2 regions of the Halomonas sp. YLB-10 genome follow, and region 2 is predicted to be linked to the other one. Evidence: predicted binding sites of a transcription regulator. Region 2 holds the regulator's gene; the other holds the start of a gene.

Region 1 (5,821 bases), on a different contig from region 2:
CGAGTTCGTCAATATTGGCCAGCGCCTGGTCTCGATGGCTGCCACAGATATCGGCATCGTAGTCGAAGCGCTCGCACACCGCCGGACGCTCGGGTCGGCCGAACAGGCGGCACAGGTTGTCGTCGTCGAGCTGCACGCAGCGGATGCCGGCGGGCTTGCCCGCCGGCATGCCGGGAATCGGGGAGCTGATCGACGGCGCAATGCAGCAGGCGCCGCAGCCGGGGCGGCAGCCCTGTTCGCCGGTCGCTGTGCGGGTCTCTTGCGGCGAGGAGGAGGTGATCAGTTCGCTCATGACGTTGGTTGGCTCATGGCATTCTTCAAATGCGCTTGGTTGTCTCGGTGGTCGGTCTCTCTTGCGGATCTCGAGATGCTATCGAGAAGTTATCGAGAAGTTATCGAGACGTTATCGAGATCGTTCGCCGGGGCTTCTTGCCGTGGCGCCCTTGTCGACGCCTTCATAGGCGCGCACCGCGGTGTCCTCTCCGGTGTCTCGGGCGACGGTCGCCGCCAGCCACTGGGCGATGCGTTCCACCGTGGTGGCGCCGGGCAGGACATGACAGCGCTCGCGGGGCAGGCGCAGGTGAAACAGGCCCTGGGGCGAGCGGTAGCCGCACTGCAGCATGTCGCCCTGGTGCTGTTCCAGGTCGTGTTCGTCCACCAGGTAGGTATCGTCGAGCCAGCGGGCGTAGCGGCGCTCGAGCTCCGGCTGTCGCACGCCGCGCTGAACGATTTCCAGCCGCGAGCGGTGGCCGTGGGCGATACGCTGGCAGTTGCCGGCGTGGCGGCGAAGGCCGTGGCTGTATGTGTAGGCGGCGCCATCGATGGACTCATCGGCGAGGCTGAGTTCGATGCTGGATACCCGCTCGGGCGGTTGGCGCATCAACTGGCGTGACAGGTGCTCGGCCATGGCCTCGGGGGTGATTCTGCGCCAGGGTAGCAGGGTAAAGGCCTGGCGGGGCCCGCGCACCTCCATCGCGTATGGCGTCGTGGTGCGTACGCAGATACCTTCGCGACATTCGCTGACGCTGACGCCAGGGGCTTCGGTAGGCACCAGCAGGGTGTGATCGGCGCCGCCGTCGAGACGTGCTTTGATCCAGGGTTTGACCTCGCCGAAGTCGAACAGCATGCCGTCTTCACCGAGCTCTCCATCGAGTTCGACGTCGACCAGCCAGCTTGCGCCGATCAGTCCACGATCGGGACACCAAAGCGACACGTCGAGATGTGTCAGTCGTCGTACAAAGAGTGCCATCAGTCGATTCCCGCGATCTTGTGGGTCTGCAGCGACAGCCGCCAGCGTGGATGCGCCATGCAGTGCTCTACCGTGGCACAGAGTGGCTCCTTGCGAGCGTCGCTGGCCATCAGCCCGGAGGTGTCCATCGGCTGCAGCAGAAAATGGTCGAAGTCGAGCCCCTCGAAACGTTCCGGCGGGGCGTCGGTCTGGGGATGGACGAGCTTCAGCTCGTCACCGCGGGTCTGCACCAGCGGCGCATTGCCCTTGGGGCTGACACATAGCCAGTCGATACCGTCCGGCGCGGCCAGAGTACCGTTGGTCTCCACGCCAATCTCGAAGCCGGCAGCGTGCACCGCGTCGATCAAGGCGGCATCCAGCTGCAGCAGGGGCTCGCCACCGGTGAACACGACGTAGGGCGTGACACCCTCGTGGGGGTGTGGCCACAAGCGGGTGATGTGCTCGGCCAGGGCGTCGGCGGTGGCAAAGCGTCCGCCGTTCTGACCATCGGTGCCGACGAAGTCGGTGTCGCAGAAGCGACACTGGGCGCTGGCGCGGTCCTGCTCGCGACCCGACCAGAGATTGCAGCCGGCAAAGCGACAGAAGACGCTGGCGCGGCCGGCCTGTACGCCTTCTCCCTGAAGGGTATAGAAGGCTTCCTTGACGCTATACATCCTGGTGCGCTCCGCTCTGGTCTGCCTGTGCAATCGCCGGCTCCTGCCGGGTATTGGCGGCGTAGGCCAACGGATCTTCGACACCCTGGTCGGCGAAGGCGGCGAGCCGCTCCAGACAGCTGCCGCAGCGGCCACAGGCCAGGCGCCGGCCCTCGTAACAGGTCCAGGTGTCGCGGTAGTTCAGTCCCATGGACAGTCCGTCGGCCAGAATCTCGCTCTTGCTGGACCGTAGATAGGGTGCGTGGATCTCTACCGGCGAGAAATTGGCGATGGCGGCCACCGCATTCATCTGCTCGACAAACTCGGGACGACAATCCGGATAGAGCACGTGGTCACCGCCGTGGGCGCCGTAGTCGACGCGACTGGCGCCGATATTCACCGCCTTGGCGATGGCCAGCGACAGCAGCACCATGTTGCGATTGGGGACCACGGTGGCGGCGAGGTTGTCTTCGGCGTAGTCACCGCCAGGGATCTTGCGATTGGCGTCGGTCAGCGCAGAGTTGTCGATCAGGCCATGAATGGCGGTGATGTCGACGACCTGATGAGGGATCTTCAACTCCTGACAGACATGGCGGGCCACCTCGAGTTCGCGGGCGTGGCGCTGGCCATAGTCGAATGACAGGGCGTGAACTTCGAGGCCTTCGTGCAAGGCGCGATGAAGTACGGTGAAAGAGTCCATGCCACCGGAGTAGATCACCACGGTGGAGCGGGAAGTCGTGCTCATGAAGGGGGTCTCGATTCGGAGAATTTGGGGTGGCGACAAGAATCGCCAGCGGCCGGGGTCCGGTCCGGCGCGACAAGGGTAACGAAAGCCGGACGGCAACACCAGTGCGGCGTTGATGCCGGCGACTTGCTCCTTGTCAACGTCCGTTGCTCGCGGTTGTGGCAGGCTGCGCGGTTTACTGCTGTCTGCCCGGTTTAATCCCGAACCATGCCCGGCACAAGCCCGGACCAAGCCCGGCCCACGAGAGAGACGCCTGGATGAATGCCCCTGAACTACTGTCACCGGCCGGCACCTACCGGCATATGCGCTTCGCCTTCGCCTATGGCGCCGATGCGGTCTATGCCGGTCAGCCGCGCTACTCACTGCGTGTACGCAACAATGACTTCGGCCTCGACAACCTGACCCGAGGCATCGCTGAGGCCCAGGCGCGTGGCAAGCGCTTCTACGTGGCTTCCAATATCGCTCCGCACAATGCCAAGCTCAGGACCTACCTGAAGGACATGGCACCGATCGTCGAGGCGGGGCCGGATGCGCTGATCATGTCCGACCCTGGCTTGATCATGATGGTGCGTGAGCGTTGGCCTGACCAGGTGATCCATCTGTCGGTGCAGGCCAACGTGGTCAATCACGCGGCGGCTCGCTTCTGGCAGTCCCAGGGGATCTCCCGGGTGATCCTGTCGCGAGAGCTGTCGCTTGAGGAAATCGCCGAGATCCGTGCCGAGTGCCCGACCCTGGAGATCGAGACGTTCGTTCACGGTGCCCTGTGCATCGCCTATTCCGGGCGCTGTCTGCTGTCGGGCTACTTCAACCGGCGCGACCCCAACCAGGGCACCTGTACCAACGCCTGTCGCTGGAACTACCGGACCCACCCGGCCGGCACTGACGCCTGTGGCGACCTGATCCCGGCGCAGGACGTGGCACAGGGCCGGGAGGAGCGCTCGGCGCTGATCGAGGACCCACAGCGGCCTGGCGAACTGATGCCGGTGTTCGAGGACGAGCACGGTAGCTACATCATGAATTCCAAGGATCTGCGCGCCGTTCAGCACGTGGCGAGGCTCACCGAGATGGGGGTCAGTTCGCTGAAGATAGAAGGGCGAACCAAGTCGCCCTACTATGTAGCACGTACCGCCCAGGTCTATCGTCGTGCCATCGATGACGCCGTGGCCGGGCGCCCCTTCGACATCGGGCTGATGGATGAGCTCGAAAACCTGGCCAACCGGGGGTATACCGAAGGCTTCTACCGACGCCACGTCCACGACGAGTACCAGAATTACGAGCGTGGGCACTCGGTGGGCGTTCACCAGCAGTTCGTCGGCCAGATCCTGGGACAAGCGCCATCAGGTTGGCTGGATATCGAGGTCAAGAACCGCTTCGAGGTCGGCGATCGCCTCGAGCTGATGCTGCCCTCCGGCAACCGTCGTTTCACCCTTGAGGCGATGGAGGCGGGCAACGGCAGCGCGCTGAAGGTGGCGCCCGGGGACGGTCACCGGGTAAGGGTCAAGCTGCCGGGGGAGTCGCCGTCGCCCGACGAGTTCGAGTTCGCTCTGTTGCTGCGGGACCTGCCGTCAGCCTGATGATAGGCACGTCTTTACAAGGGCCTGGGGAACCGGGATGCTAGGCTCCGTAGCAGCCTTACCTTGGAGCATCCCTCAGGCAAGGAGTCGGTCTGGCCATGCCCACCATCGAACACAGCGCCACGCTTCCCGCGCCTCCCGAGCGCGTCTTCGCCCTGCTCGAAAAGGTCGAGGATTTCGCCGACTATTCGGATCTGATCACCGAGATCGAGCCGCTCGGGGACGATCGCTATCGCTGGCATGTCCACGCGGTCGGCATGGACTGGACCTTCGAGGTGCAGGTGACCGAGAAGTCGCCACCCAGCCGACTGGCCTGGGAGTCGATCGACGGTGTGCGCAATCAGGGCCGCTATGAACTCGAAGCGGTCGATGAAGGTACCGCGGTCAGCCTGATCGTCGACTACCAGATCCGCAATCGGCTGGTCGCCAAGGCGGTCAATCGCGCGGCTCGCCCGCTGGTCGCCAAGGTCAGCGCCCAGATCCTGGAGCGGGTCGAGGCGCGTCTCTAGCGAGTGCCTTGGCGTCTACTGCCGCGGCGTCTGGCAGAGATCTTGTTCTGATCAAGTGCTGCTTCAGGGTGTTTCCCCGGCGCGCTCCTGCAGTTGTTGAGCTTGACTGATGCGGGCACGGCCGGCCTGCTTGGCCTGGTACATCTGCAGGTCCGCCTTTTCCACCAGCGACGCTGCGTCGATGCTGTCCATGCCGGGCTGCCATTGGGCGATGCCGATGGAGGCGCTGACGTAAAGGGGGCGCTGGTCGACCTGGGCCATCGGCTGCTCGGCAAGCCACTGCTGTAGCCGCTGCGCGACCCGCAAAGCTCCTGGCTCCGGCGTGTTCCGCAGGGCGATGACGAACTCCTCTCCGCCGTAGCGGGCCGCCAGGTCCGACTCACGGATGGCGTCACGCAGGGTAGCGGCGACATTGACCAGCACGATGTCGCCGAGTCGGTGGCCGTAGCGGTCGTTGAGCGGCTTGAAGTGATCCAGATCGAGAAATAGCACCGACAGAGGCTTGTCTCGCGCATGGGCGTCCTCGAGCATCTCCTCGAGGCGCCGTTCCAGCGCGGCGCGATTGGCGAGACCGGTGAGGGCATCGGTGCTGGCGCGCACATCCAGCGCCTCATTGTCGCGTTGGAGCGAAATCAGCTGGTCCTCACGATGGTGCAACCGCTCGGCCAGGCTCATGGTCAGCCCATGCAGGCGCTGCTTGCCGGCGACCAGCAGGCGTTCGATATCCTCATCTGCCGACAGCGAGGTGGCGAGAAAATCCGGCAAGGTCTCAAGGCGACTCGCGAGTTCATCGACAAGACGTGCCTGGGCATTGCCGTCCATGTTCATGCGTTGCTGAAAACGATGAAGCACGGCGGGGATGGCGTCGCTGTTGTCGTCCAGACAGCATCCGGCCAGTTCGTCGGCGAGCTCCAGGCAAAGGCCGTCGAGCCATTCGTGGTGACGCTGGCCTTCCGGCTCGAGAGGGCGCTGAAGGAACAGGTTGGTGGGCAGCTGCCAGCGCCGTGCCAGCCAGCTCGACGCCTGGTCGCGGTCGCAGCCAAGATGCCGGTGTTCCAGAGCCAGGCGCTGTTCGCGGGTGGCGGCCTGGGCGGTCAGCTCGAAGTAGTTCG
Region 2 (5,821 bases):
CCCACGGCCGGCTGAGACGTGCCGGGGTACTGGTGACCCGAGCCGATGCGCTGGAGACCCTGGCCGGCCTCGATCGCGTCGTCTTCGACAAGACCGGCACCCTGACCCGGGGGCGTATGCAACTCGCCGAACACCGGCCGCTGAGCGACGACGAAGGAAGCGCCAACAATGGCGAGATGGACGCTGCCGCCAAGCGCCGGCATCTGGCACTGGCGGCGGCACTGGAGACCGGCTCGGAGCACCCCATCGCCCGTGCCTTCGCTGCCTGGCGCGACGCCAGCTGCCAGGCCAGCGAACTGCGCAATCACCCGGGTCAGGGCGTGGAAGGCGTGATCGACGGCCGGCGCTGGCGACTGGGCCAGCCGCGTTTTGCCTGCCTGGGCCAACCCGTTACTGAGCTCCCTGGCGCAGGGCTTTGGCTGCTGCTGGCCTGCGAAGGCAAGCCCCAGGCCTGGTTCAAGCTCGACGATCAGCCCCGTGACGACGCCGCCGAGACCCTCGCCGCCCTCGCCCAGCGGGGGCTTGCCATCGAGATCCTGTCGGGCGACCGCGCAGTCAACGTCGGCCAGCTGGCCCGCACGCTGGGCGTCGATCAGTGGCGTGGCGAGGCCACCCCCGAGGACAAGCTCGGGCACTTGAAGGCGCGACAGGCACAGGGTGAAAAGGTGGCCATGGTCGGTGATGGCATCAATGACGTGCCGGTACTGGCCGGCGCCGACCTTGCCATCGCCATGGCCGGGGCCAGCGACCTCACCCGCACCCGCGCCGATCTGGTATTGCTGGGCGAACCGCTCACGGGTATCGTCGAAGCCATCGAGGTGGCCCGCCAGACCCGTCGCATCATTCGCCAGAATCTGTCCTGGTCGGTGCTCTACAATGTCGTGGCGCTGCCCGCAGCGGCGCTGGGCTTCGTGCCCCCATGGCTTGCCGCCATCGGCATGTCACTCAGCTCGTTGCTGGTCATCGGCAATGCCCTGCGTCTGCGGCGCGGACGCACCAGGCCGACCGCGACACCTTCACCCGTCACCGCAAGCCCCGGCCCATGAGCATCCTTTACCTGTTGATACCCTTGTCGTTGATCCTGCTGGGCCTGGCGGTCTGGGCCTTCTTCTGGGCGGTGCGCAACGACCAGTTCGAGGACCTCGAAGGCCCCGCCTATCGCATCCTGTTCGAGGATGAGGACGACACTCGCAGTGCCGATGACGGCGCTTCCTCGTCCGAAACGCCTGCGCAGACATCCGATCGTGATCCATCGTCCAGAGGGCCTGAGTGAATCCTACCGGCCTCGAGCTGCCTCCCATGATGGCGGCCTTCGTGTTTGGCCTGCTCGGCGGTGCACACTGTATTGGCATGTGCGGCGGTATCATGAGCGCCCTGACCTTTGCCATCCCACCCAGCATGCGTCAACCTTGGCGGGTGAGCACACTTGTGCTCGGCTACAATGTAGGTCGTATCACCAGCTACTGTGTGGCGGGCGCTCTGGTTGCCGCCCTGGGTTCGGTGATCGGCCTTTCGCCGACCCTGCGTGGCCTGATGCAGATCGTCGCCAGCCTGATGTTGATCCTGATGGCGCTTTACATTGCCGATCTATGGAAAGGCCTGCGTCACGTCGAGGCACTGGGACGTCACCTCTGGAGGTACCTGGAACCCGCAGGCAGACGCCTGTTGCCGGTGGTGCGTCTGCCCCAGGCGGTGGCGCTGGGCGCCATCTGGGGCTGGCTGCCCTGTGGCCTGGTGTACTCGATGCTGGCCTGGAGCCTGGCACGGGCCGAGCCCCTCGAGGGCGCACTGCTGATGGCGAGCTTCGGTCTTGGTACGCTTCCGGCGCTGGTGGTGACGGGCCTCGCCGCAAGACAAATGCAGGCCCTGCTGGCGCATCGGGCAACACGCCTTGTCGCCGCTGGCATGATCATCGCCTTTGCCGTCTGGCAACTTTGGACTGGGCTGCACCAATGACGCATCCTACCTCTAAGTTATTAATCCTAAAGAGGTAGACGCCACTTTTAGCTGATCTGAGGGTGTAGAATAGTGCCATCAACGTGCTGTACGGGCGACGTCTGTTCTCCCCATGGCCCAGTCAATATCGATCCCAGATCCACAGGAGCTGCGAATGAGTCCTACGGCCCAAGATCGGCGGCGTCCCATGCTGCATGAGACTCGCTGTGAGTCCTGCAGCCTGAGTTCCTTGTGCCTTCCGCTGTCGCTGGAGACCGCCGACCTCGAGCGCTTCGATTCCATCATCCGTCGTCACCCGCCGATCAAGAAAGGCACACGATTGGTCGAGCAGGGAGATCGCTTCACCAGCGTCTTCGCGGTCCGATCGGGGAGTCTCAAGCAGATCACCACCGAAGGCAGCGGCGAAGCTCAGTTGACCAACTTCTTCCTGCCCAGTGAACTGGTTGGCCTGGATGGCATCGACGACGGCCGCTATCCCGGCAGCGTGGTGGCGCTGGAGACCACCACGGTGTGCGAGATTCCCTTCGACCGCCTCGATGCGCTGACCCAGACCCTACCGGAGCTGCGTGCCCAGCTGTTTCGCACCCTGAGCAAGGAGCTGCGAGAGGACCGCCGGATGATGCAGCTGCTGTCACGCAAGACCGCCGATCAGCGCCTGGCCTGCTTCTTCCTCGGCCTGTCGGACCGCTTCCGCCGCCGCGGCTATTCACCGTTCAGCTTCCGCCTGTCCATGTCCCGCGCCGACATCGGCAATCACCTGGGGCTGGCGGTGGAAACGGTCAGCCGTATCCTCGGGCGTTTCCAGCAGCAGGATCTGGTGGCGGTATCGGGACGTGAGGTCAATATCCTCGACCTGACCGCGCTGTCGACCCTGGCCGACACCGAAGTTACCTGAGCGGGCCTGGCGGCAGTGTGCCGGGCTTGGCCAGCAGCGCCCGGTACCCAGGATCTGGAAAGCAAAGCGTAATAGATGGCGTGTGACAAGAAAGAGGCCGCATCCGGAGATGCGGCCTCTTTTGCTGTCATGGCGTCATGCACATTCGCTGTTGGCGAGATCAGCCGGCATCCACCACGTCGATGCGCCGGGCCTGGCGTTCGGCCTGTACGGCCTCCAGCCCCTCGAAGTCGAACAGTTGCCGATCCGCCAGCTGCGACGGCGCCACATTGGTCACCGCCTTGAACATGCTCTCGAGGCGCCCGGGATGCTTGACCTCCCACTCGGCCAGCATCTCCTTGACCACCTGGCGCTGCAGGTTGGGCTGGGAACCACACAGGTTGCACGGGATGATCGGGAACTCCATCGCCTCGCTGTAGGCCTGGATATCGGCCTCGCGGCAGTACGCCAGCGGGCGGATGACGATGTTCTTGCCGTCGTCGGAGAGCAGCTTGGGCGGCATCGCCTTGAGGCTGCCACCGAAGAACATGTTCAGAAACAGCGTCTCGAGAATGTCCTCGCGGTGGTGGCCCAGGGCGATCTTGGTCGCCCCGATCTCCTCGGCGAAGCCATAGAGAGAGCCGCGCCGCAGGCGTGAGCAGAGCGCGCAGGTGGTCTTGCCCTCCGGCGTCTTCTCCTTCACCACCGAATAGGTGTCGCGCTCGAGGATGTGGTAGTCCACGCCGATACTGTCCAGATAGTTCGGCAGCACATGCTCCGGAAAGCCCGGCTGCTTCTGATCCAGATTCACCGCCACCAGCGAGAAGTTGACCGGCGCGTTGCGCTGAAGGCTGCGCAGGATCTCGAGCATGGTGTAGCTGTCCTTGCCACCAGACAGACACACCATGATCTTGTCGCCTTCCTGGATCATGCCGTAGTCAATGATGGCGTTGCCGGCCTGGCGGCGCAGGCGCTTCTGCAGCTTGTTGAACTCACGCCGTGCCTTGGCCTGAACTTGGGCTTCCGTCTGATCGCCATCCGCAGCAGGGTCGGCCGGGCTGACACCGGCATCGATCGAGAGATGGTCATCCTCGGGGGTACGGGGATCGAACAGGGTGGCGGAGGCGGACTGTGGCGACATGGGAGCGGGACATCACGGCTGAAAATGAAAGAGGCGCCAGTCTACCATCCGGACGCTTTAGTGGCGAAGAGGTCAGCGACCGCTTACCCCGGCGAGGACAATACGGGAGAGGCTTTTCGTCGGCAGCACATCGGAAACCGCCAAGGACGACACCGCCGTAGTGGCGCCCTTGCGCGTCGTGGCCTGGTCTGGTCTGGTCTGGCAAGTCGAAGAACGCAAGTGCCTGTCAGCCAGGCCCTAGGCGCTGTCCGAAAAGTCGACGAGCGAAGGTTAGACAAGGCAAAAATCGGTGAGAAAGCGCAGTTTACGGGGTGTAAATGAGCATTTTGATCCGATTTTTAACGCCGTATTACCGAGCGCAGGCACTTTTCAGACAAGCCCTAGACGACGTTCAGCGCCAGCAGATAGCGCACCACCACGCCCAGCAACAGCAGCAGGATGCCGGCACGTTGCCAGCCAAACTCGCGCACGGTCAGGGTCAGGCGCTTCTCCCAGAACTTGACCATGCCCCACAGGTCCCGGGTACGGCGATAGTACTGGAGGTAGGCCACCAGCACCGAGACCAGGCCCAGCGCCAGCAGCGTGGGCTCGAGAAGGGTCAACATGGCGTGCAGACTCATGACAGGATCTCCTTGCAGGTGAATGGTTGCCGGTGCGGGCGGCACCGGGTCAGCGCGGATGGCGGCAACGGGTCAGCGCGATGGCGCCGTGAGTGCCCCGCTCTCCAGGCGCAGATGCATCAGCGCCGTGGTGACGGCGTCGCCCAGGGCCGTATGGCGTCCCATGATCGGGACTCCCAGTCGCTCTGCCAATTGTTCAAAGGTCGGCTGCACCTCGATTTCCGGGTGACTTCGGCGCAGCCGCTTGCGGTACTGCTGGGCCACGTCGATGGTGGCGTTGGGCAGCGAGAAGCCGAACTCCGCCTTCAGGTAGCGATCCAGCATGGCCAGGTCGAAGTCGATACACCAGCCGACCAATGGGCGATTGCCGATAAATTCCAGCAGCGTCGTCAAGGCCTCGCGCACCTCGAGGCCGCCTTCCAGGTCGACCCCTCGCAGGCGATGGATGCAGATGGAGTCTCCACTCAGGCTGGCAGGAGGCGCGAGCCGCAGGTCCAGCGACTCGCTGGTCAAGACGCGATCGTCACGAATGCGTACCGCAGCGATGGACACCAGCTCCGCATGACGGGTATCCAGACCGGTGGTTTCGCAGTCCAGGGACACCAGCTCATCGCCGGTATAGGGATTGAACAGCCAGGCGAAATCGCCATCGGCCTGCCGACGCCTGTCGGCCACACGCCTGATCGCTCTCAGCATCGGGTACTCTCCCAAGCGAAACCATTGACGCCAAGGCAGCTTGCCCTGGGGGGCTGCCTCGACACTCATGCATACTCCAGGTGATAGCGGTGGGACAGGCTGGCCTTGAACTCCTTGACCAGATGCAGCGCCTCGCGCAGCAGGTCCCGCTCCAGCGAATTGAGCGACTGAACCACCACTCTGTCCGGGGCGTCCGTAGCCCGGGCATCGTCGCGCCGGTAGGCCAGCTGCGCCCGAAGCCGCAGCTCACAGAACAGCGACAACGCCTCGCCGAGATCCTCCGCCACCACCCGCTCGATGCGCCCGAGTGACGCCAGCGCCGCCAGCCGGTCGTGGGTCGAGGTCTCGCGCAGCCCGCACTCCAGTGCCATGGTGCGAACACCATGGACGATAGGAAAGATGCCACCCTTCTTGATGTCGACGCCGTGCTCGGGCTTCTTCAGCGTTCCAAACAGGGTCAAGGGCGTCGAGAACCGCAACACCCCCCTCGCCAGATGGGTCAGCAACAGTTCATTGCCCCGTGTTTCTTCGATC

The links. The regulator FNR, encoded in region 2, switches genes on or off when oxygen is low (the NO sensors DNR and NnrR bind a similar motif). The targets are predictions, from matches to a motif close to TTGATNTANATCAA.
Region 1: yegQ (tRNA 5-hydroxyuridine modification protein YegQ) is a predicted target of FNR. The motif match lies at 2,753-2,766, and genes of this name have one in related genera.

The regions. Positions count from the first base shown of each region.
Region 1 covers NZ_RRCU01000006.1:90,775-96,595, forward strand. Annotated here, with positions in the region: gene EBB56_RS14405 (YkgJ family cysteine cluster protein) at 1-292, opposite strand, end outside; gene EBB56_RS14410 (6-carboxytetrahydropterin synthase) at 404-1,249, opposite strand; gene queE (7-carboxy-7-deazaguanine synthase) at 1,249-1,902, opposite strand; gene queC (7-cyano-7-deazaguanine synthase QueC) at 1,895-2,626, opposite strand; gene yegQ (tRNA 5-hydroxyuridine modification protein YegQ) at 2,884-4,200, shown strand; gene EBB56_RS14430 (SRPBCC family protein) at 4,299-4,709, shown strand; gene EBB56_RS14435 (diguanylate cyclase) at 4,773-5,821, opposite strand, start outside.
Region 2 covers NZ_RRCU01000001.1:839,741-845,561, forward strand. Annotated here, with positions in the region: gene EBB56_RS03495 (heavy metal translocating P-type ATPase) at 1-1,046, shown strand, start outside; gene ccoS (cbb3-type cytochrome oxidase assembly protein CcoS) at 1,043-1,273, shown strand; gene EBB56_RS03505 (sulfite exporter TauE/SafE family protein) at 1,270-1,956, shown strand; gene fnr (fumarate/nitrate reduction transcriptional regulator Fnr) at 2,111-2,851, shown strand; gene ttcA (tRNA 2-thiocytidine(32) synthetase TtcA) at 3,012-3,971, opposite strand; gene EBB56_RS03520 (hypothetical protein) at 4,352-4,591, opposite strand; gene EBB56_RS03525 (3'-5' exonuclease) at 4,664-5,356, opposite strand; gene EBB56_RS03530 (DUF294 nucleotidyltransferase-like domain-containing protein) at 5,353-5,821, opposite strand, start outside.